Regions from separate parts of the Martinezella sp. CNPSo 3957 genome, predicted to be linked through region 2. Evidence: riboswitches for the same ligand, from Rfam matches in the RefSeq annotation. Region 2 holds a riboswitch; the other holds the start of a gene.
The links. A riboswitch is a leader RNA that binds a small molecule or an ion and turns the genes downstream of it on or off. The one in region 2 is predicted to bind S-adenosylmethionine.
Positions count from the first base shown of each region.

Region 1: it holds a riboswitch for S-adenosylmethionine, as region 2 does, so the genes downstream of both, AC13QE_RS14290 (O-succinylhomoserine sulfhydrylase) here and metA (homoserine O-acetyltransferase MetA) in region 2, are expected to answer to the same signal.

Region 1 is NZ_JBXSOU010000005.1:113,395-121,304, reverse strand. It holds gene AC13QE_RS14320 (hypothetical protein) at 1-286, opposite strand, end outside; gene AC13QE_RS14315 (aspartate aminotransferase family protein) at 285-1,484, shown strand; gene argF (ornithine carbamoyltransferase) at 1,558-2,475, shown strand; gene AC13QE_RS14305 (Hsp33 family molecular chaperone) at 2,524-3,513, shown strand; gene apaG (Co2+/Mg2+ efflux protein ApaG) at 3,520-3,912, opposite strand; gene AC13QE_RS14295 (DNA helicase) at 4,524-5,237, shown strand; gene AC13QE_RS14290 (O-succinylhomoserine sulfhydrylase) at 5,302-6,489, opposite strand; SAM riboswitch at 6,533-6,611, opposite strand; gene AC13QE_RS14285 (2'-deoxycytidine 5'-triphosphate deaminase) at 6,684-7,778, shown strand; tRNA gene AC13QE_RS14280 (tRNA-Gly) at 7,837-7,910, shown strand.
Region 2 is NZ_JBXSOU010000006.1:179,072-186,981, forward strand. It holds gene AC13QE_RS16585 (SIS domain-containing protein) at 1-252, opposite strand, end outside; gene AC13QE_RS16590 (GntR family transcriptional regulator) at 249-1,022, opposite strand; gene AC13QE_RS16595 (aldose epimerase family protein) at 1,145-2,170, opposite strand; partial or broken gene AC13QE_RS16600 (vWA domain-containing protein) at 2,993-4,186, opposite strand; gene metA (homoserine O-acetyltransferase MetA) at 4,190-5,116, opposite strand; SAM riboswitch at 5,162-5,239, opposite strand; gene AC13QE_RS16610 (NUDIX domain-containing protein) at 5,322-5,744, opposite strand; gene AC13QE_RS16615 (AAA family ATPase) at 5,744-6,586, opposite strand; gene AC13QE_RS16620 (ABC transporter ATP-binding protein/permease) at 6,750-7,910, shown strand, end outside.

The sequences.
Region 1 (7,910 bases), on a different contig from region 2:
GGCTGACTCCGTGACAAGAGTCGCGGGAATCTTGAGGAATCGATTTCGAGGTTTTCCCCAACTTGCTGTCCGGGCGTGGCATTTCTGCCATAGGCGCCGCCCGATGCATCTCTTTTGCCGGCAAGCGTTTTCTCGCACCTGCTAAAACGGCAGTTTTGTTGACATCGCGGTGCAAAACATCAATAGTGCCCAAGCCGCCGCAAGGCGGCATTTTTGATTTTTTCGGACCCGTTTCATCAAATGGAAGCGATCGGTCCTTAAAGTTGTGATCAGGAGATATGGCCATGGCCGAGACCACGCCGCTTTACGACACCTACTTGCGCGCTCCGCTGCGGTTCGAGCGAGGCGAGGGCGTCTGGCTGGTCACTGAGAATGGCGAACGCTACCTCGATTTCGCAGCCGGCGTCGCGGTCAATTCGCTCGGTCATGCTCATCCCCATCTTGTCGCCGAGCTGAAGGCGCAGGCCGACAAGGTCTGGCACCTGTCCAACCTCTATGAGGTGCCCGGCCAGGAGAAGCTGTCGAAGCGGCTGACGGAGGTGACCTTCGCCGACAAGGTGTTCTTCACCAATTCGGGCGCGGAGGCGCTGGAGTGCGCCATCAAGACTGCGCGGCGCTATCAGTTCGCCAAGGGGCATCCCGAGAAGTTCCATATCATCACCTTCGAAGGCGCCTTCCACGGCCGCACCATCGCAACGATCGCCGCCGGTGGCCAGGAGAAGTATATCGAAGGCTTCGGCCCGAAGGCACCGGGCTTCGACCAGGTGGAGTTTGGCGATCTCGACGCCGTGCGCGCCGCCATCACGGATGCGACGGCTGCGATCCTGATCGAGCCGGTGCAGGGCGAGGGCGGTATCCGCCCGGCGACCAACGAATTCCTGCGGGGGCTGCGGGAGATCTGCGATGAGCACGGCCTGCTTTTGATCCTCGACGAAGTTCAGTGCGGTGTCGGCCGTACCGGCAAGCTCTTTGCCCATGAATGGTCCGGCATCAAGCCTGACATCATGGCGGTCGCCAAGGGTATCGGCGGCGGTTTCCCGCTCGGTGCGTGCCTTGCGACGGCAGAAGCCGCTTCCGGTATGAAGGCCGGTACGCATGGCTCGACCTATGGCGGCAATCCTCTCGCCATGGCAGTCGGCAATGCGGTTCTCGATATCGTGCTTGCCGAAGGCTTCCTGCAGCATGTGCGCGATGTCTCGCTGGTCTTCCGCCAGGGGCTCGCCTCGCTCAAGGATCGTTTTCCTGACATCATCGAGGACGTTCGCGGTGAAGGCCTGATGCTCGGCATCAAGGCGGCCATTCCGCAGGCGGACCTGCTGCAGGCGATCCGTGCCGAGCGTCTGCTCGGCGTTCCGGCCGGCGACAACGTCATCCGCCTGCTGCCGCCGCTGGTCGTCACTGCCGAGGAAGCACGCGAAGGTTTCGCTCGCCTGGAGCGCGCCGCCGAGCGTGCGCGCGCTGCCCGCACCAAGAAATCGGCTTGAATTCAACGCCCGCTGTCGGGGCGTTCCTGCCCCACGCGGGCGTTATTGTTTTTTCTGGAGTACAGGTAAGGACATGGCTTCTCCGAAACACTTTCTCGATCTCTCTGCCGTTCCGGCTGCCGATCTGCGCAACATCATCGATGACGCGATCGTCCGAAAGAGCGCGCAGAAGGCCGGCACGGCCGACAAGCCGCTTGCCGGCAAGATGCTGGCGATGATCTTCGAGAAGCCGTCCACCCGAACCCGCGTCTCCTTCGACGTCGGCATGCGGCAGCTCGGCGGCGAGACGCTGTTCCTCTCCGGCACCGAAATGCAGCTTGGCCGCGCCGAGACGATCGGCGATACGGCGAAAGTGCTGTCGCGCTATGTCGATGCGATCATGATCCGCACGACCGATCATTCCCGCCTGCTGGAGCTGGCGGAACATGCGACTGTTCCGGTCATCAATGCGCTGACCGACGACACGCACCCCTGCCAGATCATGGCCGATATCATGACCTTCGAAGAGCATCGCGGCCCTATTAAGGGCAAGACGCTTGCCTGGACGGGCGACGGCAATAATGTGCTGCATTCGCTGATCGAAGGGGCCGCCCGTTTCGGCTATCGCATGAATATGGCGGTACCCCTTGGTTCCGAGCCGAAGGATCACTATCTGAACTGGGCCCGCAACGAGGGCGCCGAAATCATGCTCTCGCATGATGCAGACCGTGCGGTCGCCGGCGCCGATTGCGTGGTAACCGATACCTGGGTTTCCATGAATCAGGAGCACCGGGCACGCGGTCACAACGTCTTCCAGCCCTATCAGGTCAACAAGGCTTTGATGGCACAGGCCGGCAAAGACGCGTTGTTCATGCATTGCCTGCCCGCCCATCGCGGGGAGGAAGTGACGGACGAGGTGATCGATGGCCCGCAATCCGTTGTCTTTGATGAGGCGGAAAACCGCCTTCATGCGCAAAAGTCGATTCTTGCTTGGTGCCTGGGCGCGATCTGAAGATATCAAGCCGCGTCTCAAGGGCGCGGGCGCAGTAGGAGTAAGCTAATGGCAGAAAATGCCGCCTCGCTGGGTCAGTTCGATTTCGCCGGTGACGATCATGTCGTTCCCTTCCAGGTGGAAGGTCTGGATGTGCGCGGCCGTGCCGTGCAGCTCGGTCCGCTGCTGGACACGATCCTTGCCCGGCACGATTATCCGACGCCGGTTGCGCGGCTGCTCGCCGAGGCCATTGTCCTGACCGTCCTGCTCGGTACGTCGCTGAAATTCGAAGGCAAGTTCACCGTGCAAACCAAGGGCGACGGTCCCGTCGACCTTCTGGTCGCCGATTTCTCGACGCCGGAAAACGTCCGGGCCTATGCGCGTTTCAATGAAGAGGCGCTGGCAAAGGCAGTTGCGGAAGGCCGGACCGAGCCTGAGCAGCTGCTGGGCAAGGGGGTGCTCGCTTTTACCATCGATCAGGGCCGCTTCAGTCAGCCTTATCAGGGCATCGTCGCGCTTGATGGCGCCTCGCTCGAAGAGATCGCTGGCACCTATTTCCGCCAGTCGGAACAGATCCCGACGCGTGTGCGTCTGGGCGCTGCAGAGCTCTTCGATCGCGATGAGAACGGCAAGCCGCGTCACCGCTGGCGTGCCGGCGGCCTGATCGCGCAGTTCTTGCCGGAAGCGCCCGAGCGCATGCGCCAGCCGGACCTGCATGGCGGCGATGGCGATACCGGCGGGCGCGATCATGCCGAGGACGACGCCTGGGCGGAAGCGCGCAGCCTGGTGGAAACCATCGATGCAGATGAGCTGACGGATCCGCAGGTTGGCACCGAGCGGCTTCTCTATCGCCTCTTCCACGAGCGCGGCGTGCGCGTCTATGAACCGAAGGCCGTCTATGACCGCTGTTCGTGCTCGCGCGACAAGCTGAAGGGCGTCTTGAAAGGTTTCACAGCCGAGGAGATTGAGGCCAGCCAGGAGAATGGCGAGATCGCCGTCACCTGCGAGTTCTGCTCGACGACCTATCGCTTCGAAGTGTCGGAAATAGAGGTGGCTTGAGGTCGCTCAGTTCAGCGTACGCAGCAGGTTAGGCGTATCCAGTGAAAAGGCGGGGATCTTGACATGGAATTGCTCCCCGCCGTCCGTTTCCATCTGGTAATGACCGAACATCATGCCTGACGGTGTATCCAGTGGGCAGCCCGAGGAATATTCATAGGTATCGCCGGGCTTCAGGTGAGGCTGCTCCCCGACCACGCCGGGGCCTGTCACTTCATCCACGATGCCGTTCATGTCGGTGATGTGCCAATAGCGCGTTACCAGCTTCACGGCTTCCTTCGAGTGGTTGGAAATGACGATGCGGTATCCCCAGACATAACGGTCATCGTCCGGGTCGGATTGCTCCTCCAGATAAAACGGCTCTACAACCACCTCGATGTCGCGTGTTAGGGCGCGATACATGCCTGACACCTTGCCACTGCCCTGAAACGTCGAGCGCTCCTTGAAGCCGCATCGCCGTTTCAGCATTTTCAAGTTTGCGGCATATTATCCGCTTTCCACCATTCCCGCAAAGTGCAGGATATTTAGCGGTATCCTATAACCGATGCTTTCCGTCAAGGAACGACGTAATGAAATCTTGCGTGAACGGTTGGGACGGTTTCGATTCCAGCTATTGCGGCTCATGTTGAAGGTTAACGAAGTCATCCCCAAGTATCCTAGGTCACCGTGATTTGATCTTATCTGCCGGAGTAGAGGTGGGCGCATCCTCCGTACTCAGGAAACGCTTGCCACGATTGTCCGTGGACTTCTGTGATCGATGGTCAACCTGATCGCTCGGCATCAAAACCTCCGAGCCATATAACCCCCATTCCTTTTATATGTTCCTCCGACAGGGCTTGGATGAGATTCCCCTGCAGGAGGATTTGGGCTATCATCTGATTCTGGCATCGCCCATGCCTCCCCCCTCCATTCGGGAAAGTATATTTCATGCAGGGCCGTCGACATCCAAACCGACTGTTTGAGCGCCTGGCATAAGGAGGGGTTGCGGTCATTGCTCGCAATAGGAGGTTTATATGAGGCTTTCTGCCCCTGTATATCATTTGAAACGTAAGGCGAGGCTCCTGTCCCGCCAGCAGAACATCCCCCTGCACGCCGCGCTGGATCGCGTCGCGGCCGTCGAGGGTTTCGGAGGCTGGAGTTTGCTTGCAAGCAAAACGAACTCAGCCGTGCCCGTCGGCGAGCTGTATTCGCGTTTAAGCCCGGGCGATCTGGTGCTGATCGGCGCACGGCGCGGTCACGGCAAGACCCTGATGAGCCTGAGGCTCGCCGTCGAAGCCATGAAGGCTGGCAATCGCGGTGTCTTCTTCACGTTGGAGGACACGGAAAAGGTCGTTCTGGAGCGTTTCCCGGTGATCGGTGCCGATCATGCGGAATTTGCTGATCTATTCGAATTCGATAATTCGGATGCCATCAGTGCCGATTATATCGTCGAAAGGCTGACTGCGGCGGCGCCCGGTACATTGGCAGTGGTCGATTTTCTGCAACTGCTGGATCAGAAGCGGGAGAATCCGGAATTAATGATCCAGGTTCAGATATTGAAGACGTTTGCGCGCGCCAGAGGCGTTATCGTCGTCTTCATCTCGCAGATCGACCGTTCCTACGATCCCGCGTTGAAGCCCGTGCCCGATCTTGCGGATGTTCGCCTGCCGAATCCGCTGGATCTCAACTTGTTCGACAAGATGGTCTTCCTGAACAACGGCCTGGTCGAATTCAAGGTCGCCAGCTGACGAGCTGCCAATTGTCTAAAGGCGATCGAGCCGCCCGGAGAAAATCCGGGCGGCTCGACGGATATCAGGCGGAAACCTGCTCGAGCGCGCGGGCGAAATCCTCGACCAGATCGGCGCTATCCTCGATGCCGGCGGAGAAGCGCACGGTGCCCGGCGAAATGCCGAGTTCGGCGCGAGCCTCGTCGGCAAGGTTCTTGTGCGTCGTCGTGGCAGGATGCGTGATCAGGCTCTTCGAGTCGCCGAGATTGTTGGAGATCTTCACGATATCCAGCGCGTTCTGCAGCTTGAAGGCCGCTTCCTTGCCACCCTTCAGCTCGAAGGCGACCAGCGTCGAGCCGCCGCTCATCTGCTTGGCGATGATCTCGGCCTGCGGGTGGTCCTTGCGGCCGGGATAGATCACGCGGGCGACCTTGTTGGTCTGCTCGGCGAGGAAATCGGCAACCTTGGAGGCATTCGCCGTCTGCTGTGTAACGCGCAGCGGCAGCGTCTCGATGCCCTTCAGCAGCGTCCAGGCGGTAAAGGGCGACATGGCCGGGCCGGTATGGCGGAAATAGTCCTGCAGGTTCTCGTCGATCCACTGCTTGTCGGAGAGGATGACGCCGCCGAGCGAACGGCCCTGGCCGTCGATATGCTTGGTGGCGGAATAGACGACAATATGCGCGCCGAGTTCCAGCGGCTTCTGGAAGAGCGGCGTCGCAAAGACGTTGTCGACCACGACTTTGGCGCCGATCTGGTTGGCGAGCTTGGCGACGGCGGCAATATCGACCACTTCCAGCGTCGGATTGGTCGGGCTTTCGAGGAAGAAGACCTTGGTGTTCAGGCGGATGGCCTTTTCCCAGTTCTCGGTGAAACGGCCATCGACCAGCGTGCATTCGATGCCGTATTTCGGCGCGAGCGTCTCGACCACCCAACGGCAGGAGCCGAAGAGCGCACGGGCGGCAACGATATGATCGCCGGCCTTAAGCTGGCAGAGGATGGCGGCAGAAACGGCGGCCATGCCCGAAGCTGTGGCGCGGGCGTCTTCAGCGCCTTCCAGAGCGCACATGCGCTTTTCGAACATGTCGTTGGTCGGGCTGCCGTAGCGGGCGTAGATGAACCCATCCGTTTCGCCCTTGAAGCGGGCTTCCGCCGCCTCCGACGTGTCATAGACGAAGCCCTGGGTAAGATAGATTGCTTCGGAGGTCTCGCCGAATTGCGAACGGAGTGTTCCGCCGTGAACGAGCTGGGTTGCGGGGCGCCAAGTCTTGCTCATGCCATCACCACTTTCAAAACAAAAAAACCGGTCGCAAAAGCAGACCGGTTCAACCCCGGTCTTTTTAGCCATTTGTTTAACGTGGCTGCAAGCCGACCGGCCAAATCACCACGGGATAAGTTGCAATACTGCCGTTGACGGCTTGCGTCAATTCCCTGAGTTTGGTTTTGTCTGCGGCAAATTATGAGAGAAGCATGATGGCTCGCAATACTGGAATTCTGGCCGACCGGGCCATTGCAGCGCTGTTTGAAACAGGGCGGCTGACGAGCGAGAGAGAACTGGACGTCGATCAGATCCAGCCGGCAAGCCTCGACCTCAGGCTCGGTTCGCATGCTTTCCGCGTTCGCGCCAGCTTCATGCCCGGCCCGTCGCATCTGGTCGCCGACAAGCTCGACCGGCTGAAGCTGCATGTCGTCGATCTCTCGGAAGGCGCGGTGCTGGAAACCGGCTGCGTCTATATCGTGCCGTTGATGGAGCGCCTCGACCTGCCCGAAGATATGTCCGCATCGGCCAACCCGAAGAGCTCGACCGGCCGTCTCGACATCTTCACCCGCGTCATCACCGACCGGGCGCAGGAATTCGACAAGATCCCAGCCGGCTATTCCGGCCCGCTCTATCTCGAAATCAGCCCGCGCACCTTCCCGATCGTCGTGCGCCGCGGCTCGCGCCTGTCGCAGATCCGCTTCCGCGTCGGCCAGGCCCTGCTCACCGAGCCGGAATTGCTGGCGCTGCACGAGAGCGAAACACTGGTTGCCAGCAAGAAGCCGAACATCACCGGCGGCGGCATCGCTCTGTCGATCGACCTTGCCGGCGACAAGGAAGGGCTGATCGGCTATCGCGGCAAGCATCACACGGCCGTCGTCGATGTCGACAAGAAAGCCCAGCACGATATTTTCGATTTCTGGGAGCCGCTCTATAGCCGCGGCCGTACCGAGCTGATCCTCGATCCCGACGAGTTCTACATCCTCGTTTCGCGCGAGGCGGTGCATGTTCCCCCGCACTTCGCCGCCGAGATGACGCCGTTCGATCCGCTGGTCGGCGAATTCCGCGTCCACTATGCCGGCTTCTTCGATCCGGGCTTCGGCCATGCGCCGGCCGGCGGCCGCGGCAGCCGCGCCGTGCTGGAAGTGCGCAGCCACGAAGTACCCTTCATTCTGGAAGACGGCCAGATCGTCGGCCGCCTGATCTACGAACATATGCTGGAACAGCCGAGCAGCCTCTACGGCTCCGGCCTCGGCTCGAACTATCAGGCACAGGGCCTGAAGCTCTCGAAGCACTTCCGGCTGTGATCGACACTTTGGCGGCCTTGACAGAGGCCGCCAACTGTTGGACATCTCAGGGTGTCAGGCGGGTGTAGCTCAATGGTAGAGCAGCAGCTTCCCAAGCTGAATACGAGGGTTCGATTCCCTTCACCCGCTCCA
Region 2 (7,910 bases):
GCCATAAACGGAGGCGATCGACGGGCCGACGGAAGCGACGGGGATGCCGCAGGAGATTTCGAAGAGATATTTGAAGAAGGTGGCGGCGTGGTCGGACGAGCCGCGCGCGGCCGTCGTGATCAGGGATGGACGGCCGGTCGAGAAGAGCTTCGCGATCTCGGCAAAAGCAGGCCTTTCCTTTTCAAGCAGCGTTGCAACCACCTCAGGCGATTGGCCGGCTTCCGTCAGCATCAGGGATTGGGTCTCGCTCATAGGTCATCTCCAATTCTCAATTCAGCAACAAAATCATAGGCATCGCCGCGGTAATGCGAGCGGGTATATTCAACGACGCGCTGGTCCGCGAGGCGGGAGACGCGCTCGATCAGAAGCGCGGGCGCTCCGGCCTTCACGGTGAGGATCGAGGCGGAGGTCGGGTCGAGCGTCACGGCGGTCAGCCTCTGCTGGGCGCGGACGGGCTTGAAGCCTTTGGCGGCCAAGGCGTCGTAAAGCGACCCCTCGGAAATGGCCTCCTCACCCAGGAATTTGATGGGAACGACGGCGCGCTCGATGGCGAGCGGCTGGCCATCCGCCAGGCGCAGTCGATCGAGCCGCAACACGGGTTCATCAAGGCCGAGGCCGAGCAGGAAGGATTCCTCCGGCGCAGGCGCGCTGACGGTGCGTGACAGGATGCGCGCTGCCGGTTCGCGGCCGCGAGAGCGCATATCTGCGGAAAAGGAGGAGAGGCGCCAGAGCGGCTGCTCGATGCGCTCCACATGCTGCGAGACGAAGGTGCCGCTGCCGTGGCGGGATTCGATGACGCCTGAAGTGAGCAGGTCGCGATAGGCGGTTCTGACCGTGATGCGGCCAATTTCCAGTGCGCTGGCGAGGTCGCGCTCGCCCGGAAGTGCCGTGCCCGGTTTCAGCAGGCCCTCTTGGATCAGACCCGTCAGCGCTTGTGCCAGGCGCTTGTACAGCGGCCCGCTCCCGGTCCCGTCGCTGAGGCCGCGATTGTTCAATTCGGCGATCAAACTGGTTCTATCCATGGTCGTTATATAGAACCTACTTAGAACCAATTCACAAGATGAATCTGTCCGCAGTGCAAAAAAGAATCGGCCGGGCGCTTTGGACGCCCGGCCGATTAGGGTGAGAGCAGGGCATGCCCGGCTTAGTTCTTCGTGAAGATGTAATCCGTTTCCTGCCGCAATACCTCGCCCGGGCGGAGCACAGCATTGGGGAAGCCTTCATGGTTGATGGCATCGGGCCAGACCTGCGTTTCCAGGCAGAAACCGGCAAACGGGCCGATCTTGCGGCCGTCATGACCGGGAACCGGCACATCGAGCTTGAAACCCGCATAGAACTGCACGCCGGGCTCGGTGGTGCGCACTTCGAGCGAGACGCCGGAATTGACGCTGCGGGCAAGCACGACGGAGCGTTTGGCGGTGCGCTCGCTGGAGAGGCAGAAATTATGATCGTAGAGCGCCTGCTCACTTCCTTCGAAGCGCTTCATCGGCGACATCTCGCGGAAATCGAAGGCAGTGCCTTCGACGGAGCGGATTTCCCCTGTCGGTATCTGTTTGTCGTCCGTCGGTGTGTAGTGATCGGCGGCGATCATGATATCGTGACCGAGCGCATCGTCGCGGCCGTCGAGGTTGAAATAGGCGTGCTGGCACACATTGGCGAGAGTGGGCTGGTCGGTGGTCGATTCGTAGGTGACCGACAATTCGCCATTGCCATGGACCCAATAGGTTGCCTGGATCGTGCAATTGCCGGGATAGCCGGCGCGGCCGTCGGGATCGACAATCTTCAGGACGACACGGTCGGTATCGTGCTCGACGATGGTCCAGTTGCGCTTGGCGATATTGTCCTTGCCGCCATGCAGATGGGTGACGCCTTTTTCATTGAGCTCCAGCTGATACTGCTTGCCGTCGAGCGTGAAGCGGCCAGCGCCGATGCGGTTGGCGCAGCGGCCGGGCGTGGCGCCGAAATAGGAGGAATGGGCCGGATAGTCGGCGAAATTGTCGAAGCCGAGCAGAAGCGAGGGCTCGTGGCCGTCAAGGCGCAGATCCTGGATGACCGCCCCCCAGGACATGATATGGGCGGTCAGGCCGCCACCGACGATCTTGACGCGATAAACGGTATCTCCATCCGCCGTCGTCCCAAAATGTTCCCGCTGCAAAGTGCTTTCCGTCATATCAGCTCATCCATTGCTTTTGAGTATGCGAGACCAGACCCTGCCTCCATTCGCACGGTTCCGCAACCGGTCAGAGGCGAAATTTAAGGGCAAGCGGAAGGGGATCAAGGTTCACCAGAGCTTTCCCCAATAGCTTCGGACAGGCAGGCTACGCTATGAATGTACGACGCGTAAGACAAGCGGACAGTTTGCTTTGGTTTTTTGGGAGGGGCGCTTGATCGTTGGCATAGCGTTCTTTCTGCCGCATCCATGGAAAATGCATCCGCCTGCTAGGTCTTGTCGTTGAGAAATTTAACCGGCTTCCTGCTGAAAAGCGCTTTGATCGGTCGCTTTGACCCATCCGCCTCTCCGATAGCCATGATTATCATCAGCCTATCGCCATGAATGGCAAGAAAGATATCGAACGGCTTTGAGCTGTATACGCCGGTTTGAGGGCTCCATCGTCCTGTGCCTACCGCGTAGTTCACATTTCCATATCGGCTGGTCTCCGCCGTGGCGCTCCAGCCGTTGTTCGCGCTGATCGTCATAAATCTGCCATGCCTTACTATTCCCACACGGCATTTTTCGCAGCGGCCGGCGTCAGAATGGGTCTGGTCCCACTGGCCGGAAAAACCTCCTTCCTCTGATCTCGCCGGCTGGGAGACCAACAAAATAGTTGAGATGAAGAAACCAATCGAACAGCATAGCGCACGCACATCTCCAACAGCTTCCCCAGTGATCTGAGCCAGTTTTTCCTACGTCTCTTTTTCTACAAGTGGTTGTGGTGATTTGGTAGCGTTTGGGTTCGCAAATACGACTGTGGCCGCTCCAAGAGAACTAAGCTCAGCGCGACAGTTCCTTTGTCGCCTTTTCCAGCCCGCCGAGTGTCAGAGGGTACATGCGATCGCTCATCAGCCGACGGATCATCGAGATCGAGGTCGTATGGCCCCAATAGCTTTCCGGCACGGGGTTGATCCAGATGCATTTGCGGAAATGGCCTGTCATGCGAGTGAGCCAGGCCTCCCCAGCCTCCTTGTTCCAATGCTCCACCGAGCCGCCCGGCTGAGAGATCTCGTAGGGGCTCATGGATGCGTCGCCGACGAAGACGACACGGTAGTCGGGGCCGAAGGTGCGGATGAGATCGGTCGTCGCCGTGATGTCGACGCGCCGGCGGCGATTGTCCTTCCACACGCCCTCGTAGAGGCAGTTGTGAAAGTAGAAATACTCCATGTGGCGGAACTCCGCGCGGGCGGCGGAGAAGAGTTCCTCCACGACGCGGATATGGTCGTCCATCGAGCCGCCGACATCGAAGAACATCAGCAGCTTGACGGCGTTGCGGCGCTCCGGCCGTGTCTGGACATCGAGATAGCCATGTTCGGCGGTAGAGCGGATGGTGCCGGAAAGATCCAGTTCTTCGGCTGCCCCCTCGCGAACCCAGCGGCGCAGGCGCTTCAGCGCCACCTTGATATTGCGGGTGCCGAGTTCGACGCCGTCGTCGAGGTTCCTGAAGTCGCGCCGGTCCCAGACTTTTACCGCGCGGCGGTGGCGCGAGGTTTCCTGGCCGATGCGCACGCCTTCCGGATTGTAGCCGTAGGCGCCGAAGGGCGAGGTGCCCGCCGTGCCGATCCATTTCGAGCCGCCCTGGTGCCGGCCCTTCTGCTCGGCCAGCCGCTCGCGCAGCGTCTCCATCAGCTTGTCGAAGCCGCCGAGTGCCTCGATCTACCGTCTTTCCTCTTCCGTCAGATGTCGCTCGGCGAGCTTGCGCAGCCATTCCTCGGGAAGGACGGTCGGCTCCACCGCTTCTCCATCGGCATTGCTGGCGATCGCCTCGACGCCACGAAAGTAATCGGCGAAGACCTGGTCGAAACGGTCGATGAAGCGCTCGTCCTTGATCAGCGTCGCGCGCGCCAAATAGTAGAAGGCCTCGACGTCGTAATCAGCAATCCCTTCTTCCATTCCTTCAAGCAGCGACAGGAATTCCCGGAGCGTCACCGGAACCTTCGCTTCCTTGAGCTTCAGGAAGAAGGGAATGAACAAGCCTCAAATCCTTTCCTGGCCGATCTCCTCCAGATCATACGGCGTGGTCTGGTAGATCTCGTTGATCCAGTTGCCGAAGAACAGATGCGCGTGGCTGCGCCACCGGTTCTGCGGAGGAATTTCCGGATCGTTATGCGGGAAATAGTTGTGCGGCATCTTGATCGGCACGCCCGCATTCACATCGCGGAAATACTCATCCGCCAGCGAGGTGGAATCATACTCCACGTGATTGAACATGTAGAGCCGGTTACAAGCCTGCTCGTGCACGAGGCAGACGCCCATCTCGCTCGAATCCATCAGGATCTGCAAGCCGGGCACCTTTTCGATATCGGCGCGGCGCACTTCGGTCCAGCGCGACACCGGAATGGCGAAATCGTCGGAGAAGCCGTTGAGATAGACCGAGGAGGGCTTCAGGTTCTGGTGACGATAGACGCCGAAAGCCTTTTCCTTCAGCGTGTATTTCGGCACCTTGTGGAAATGATAGATCGCCGCCATCGCGCCCCAGCAGACGTTCATCGTCGAATGGACGTTGGTCGTCGTCCAGTCCAAGATCTCCTGCATCTCGTTCCAGTAGGTGACGTCCTCATATTCCAGCAGCTCGATCGGCGCACCCGTGATGATGAAGCCGTCGAACTTGCGGTGCTTCACCTCTTCCCACGTTTGGTAAAAGGCGAGGAGATGCTCTTCGGAGGTGTTCTTGGCCTTGTGCGCGCCAACACGCACCAGGGAAAACTCCACCTGCAGCGGCGATGCGCCGACCAGGCGCGCCATCTGGACCTCGGTCTTGATCTTGTTCGGCATGAGGTTGAGAAGCCCGATCTGAAGAGGGCGGATATCCTGACGGAACGCCACCGTTTCGGTCATCACCCGCACACCTTCGTTCTGAAGGGTTTCAAACGCGGGGAGCGTATCGGGAATCTTGATGGGCATCTTTTCACTCGCCAAATACAAAAAAACCGGCCGCGATGAATCGCTACCGGTCCGCACGCGGCCCTTTAGCGACTTATTTAACGTGGCTGCAAGCCGGCCGGCCAAATCACCACGAGGGAAATTCAATAGACCTGCTGCCTCCGCGGGTCAATGGGGACAAGCGTCGATGGAAGTCGGTGGGTCCAGTCCAGAGGCGCGATACGGCCTACAGATGTTTAATGAGAGCTTCCATGCCATAACCGAGGCGCTGGCTGGCGGTCTCGATCGGTAGCCAGAAGAAGCGGAAGCCGATCGGGTCGCCACCGTCGAAAGGCGTCATTTCGTGGTGGAGCCAAGTGGCAGGCGCTCGCTCGGAGATACCGCAGCGGAAATAGTGCCGTTGGTGATAGTAATCGCGGCCGTTCTTTTCGAAACGGTAGTCGTGGACGCCAAGCGGATGGAGTTCGCGCGGCGCAAAACCGGTCTCCTCCTCGAATTCGCGCGCTGCGGCCGCTACAATGTCCTCACGGGATTCGACAGTGCCACCGGGAACCTGGAGCTGGACGGCGGGGAAGTCTGGCTCATCGAATACCAGCAGATGCCGATCCCGCACAGCATAGATCAAAACCTTTACGGCATCGGGTTGCATTATCGTCCCTGCCCACGTGCCATGAAGGCCAGCCGCTCGAAGAGGTGCACATCCTGCTCGTTCTTCAGAAGCGCGCCATGGAGTTTCGGCAATACGTTCTTCGCATCGGCGCGCAATGTTTCCGGCTCGATATCGTCTGCGACCAGCAGGCGGATCCAGTCGAGCGCTTCCGAGGTCGAGGGCTTCTTCTTCAGGCCCGGCACGTCGCGGATTTCAAAGAATTGCGTCAGTGCCGCATGGACGAGCGTCTGCTTGATGCCGGGATAGTGCACCTCGACGATGCGCGTCAGCGTCCCCATGTCGGGGAAGCGGATATAATGGAAGAAGCAGCGGCGCAGGAAGGCGTCCGGCAGCTCCTTCTCGTTATTCGAGGTGATGATGACGATCGGGCGGATCGCGGCCCGGATCGTCTCACCGGTCTCGTAGACGTGGAATTCCATGCGGTCGAGTTCCTGCAGGAGATCGTTCGGGAATTCGATATCGGCCTTGTCGATCTCGTCGATCAGCAGCACGCACTTCGTCGGCGAGGTGAAGGCCTGCCAAAGCTTGCCCTGACGGATATAGTTGCTGACATCATGAACTCTGATGTCGCCGAGCTGGCTGTCGCGCAGGCGCGAAACCGCATCATATTCGTAGAGACCCTGCTGGGCCTTCGTCGTCGATTTGACATTCCACTCGATCAGGTCAAGGTCGAGCGCGGTGGCCACCTGGCGTGCGAGTTCGGTCTTGCCCGTACCGGGTTCGCCCTTTACGAGAAGCGGACGCTCCAGCCTTATGGCAGCATTGACGGCGACCATCAGATCCTTGTCGGCAATATAGTCGGCAGTTCCCTGAAATTGCATCGGAAGGCTTTCTCAATCTTTCAAGCGCAAGCTAATTGCTGGCCTTATTCGGTTCAAGACGCGAAACCGTGTATATAGGAATGTGATCCCACCGATCTATTGCAAGGGTGGACATGAGGGCGGCTCATGATTAACTGACGGGACGCGTGGCAGGGAAGTGCTGATGGCAGTTGATACGCAAGCCAAGCCGAATGGGCAGGGGAACGAGCAGGTCGGATACGATTTGAGCCTCTTCTTTCGGTTGAGGATGATGTTTTCCGCGTTCTGGAATTCGCCGGTCCGCATCAAGCTCATTATTCTTGTCGTCGCGCTTTTCGCAATCATCCTCGTCACGGCCTATGTTCAGGTGCTGCTCAACAATTGGAACGCGCCCTTCTACGATTCGCTGGCAAGGCGCGATATCACCGCTTTCTTCCATCAGCTCGGCGTCTTCGGCATCATCGCCGGTTCGCTTCTGGTCCTCAACGTCATCCAGGCCTGGCTCAACCAGATGACCGCGCTGTACATGCGCGAGGGTCTGGCGCGTGATCTCGTCAATCAGTGGCTTCAGGCGAAGCGCGCGCTTCGTCTCGCCTCTTCCGGCCTGATCGGCGTCAATCCAGACCAGCGTCTGCATGAAGATGCCCGCAACCTCGCGGAAAGCACGACCGGGCTTGCCATCGGTCTGGTGCAGGCGACGATCCTGCTGCTGAGCTTTATCGGCGTGCTCTGGGAGCTTTCCAGCGGCATGGTATTCAAAGTCAACGGCATGAGTTTCGCCATCCCCGGCTACATGGTCTGGGCGGCAATCCTCTATGCCGGATCGGCATCGTTCCTCAGCCAATTCGTCGGCCGCCGCCTCGTGCGGCTGAATGCGGATCGCTATTCGAAAGAGGCCGAGCTGCGCTTTGCGCTCATGCATGCCAACGAGCATATGCCGGCGATCACGATTGCCGGCGGCGAAGAGAACGAGCGCCGGCGGATCAATCTCGATATATCGGCCGTGCTTGCCGTCATCCGGCAGCTTGCCATCGCCAATACCAATCTCACCTGGGTGTCCGCCGGCTATGGCTGGCTGGTGCTCATCATTCCGATCCTCGTTGCTGCGCCCGCCTATTTCTCCGGAGGCTTGACCTTCGGTCAGCTGATGGTGGCGGTCGGCGCCTTCAATCAGGTCAATTCGGCGCTGCGCTGGTATGTCGCGAATTTCGGCCCGATCGCCGAATGGCGCGCGACGCTGATGCGCGTGACCGATTTCCGCAAGGCGCTGACGGAGATGGACGACAAGACGCCGATGCCGCACACCCTCGTCTTTGAGAAAGCGGCACCCGGGACGATGGTTTGG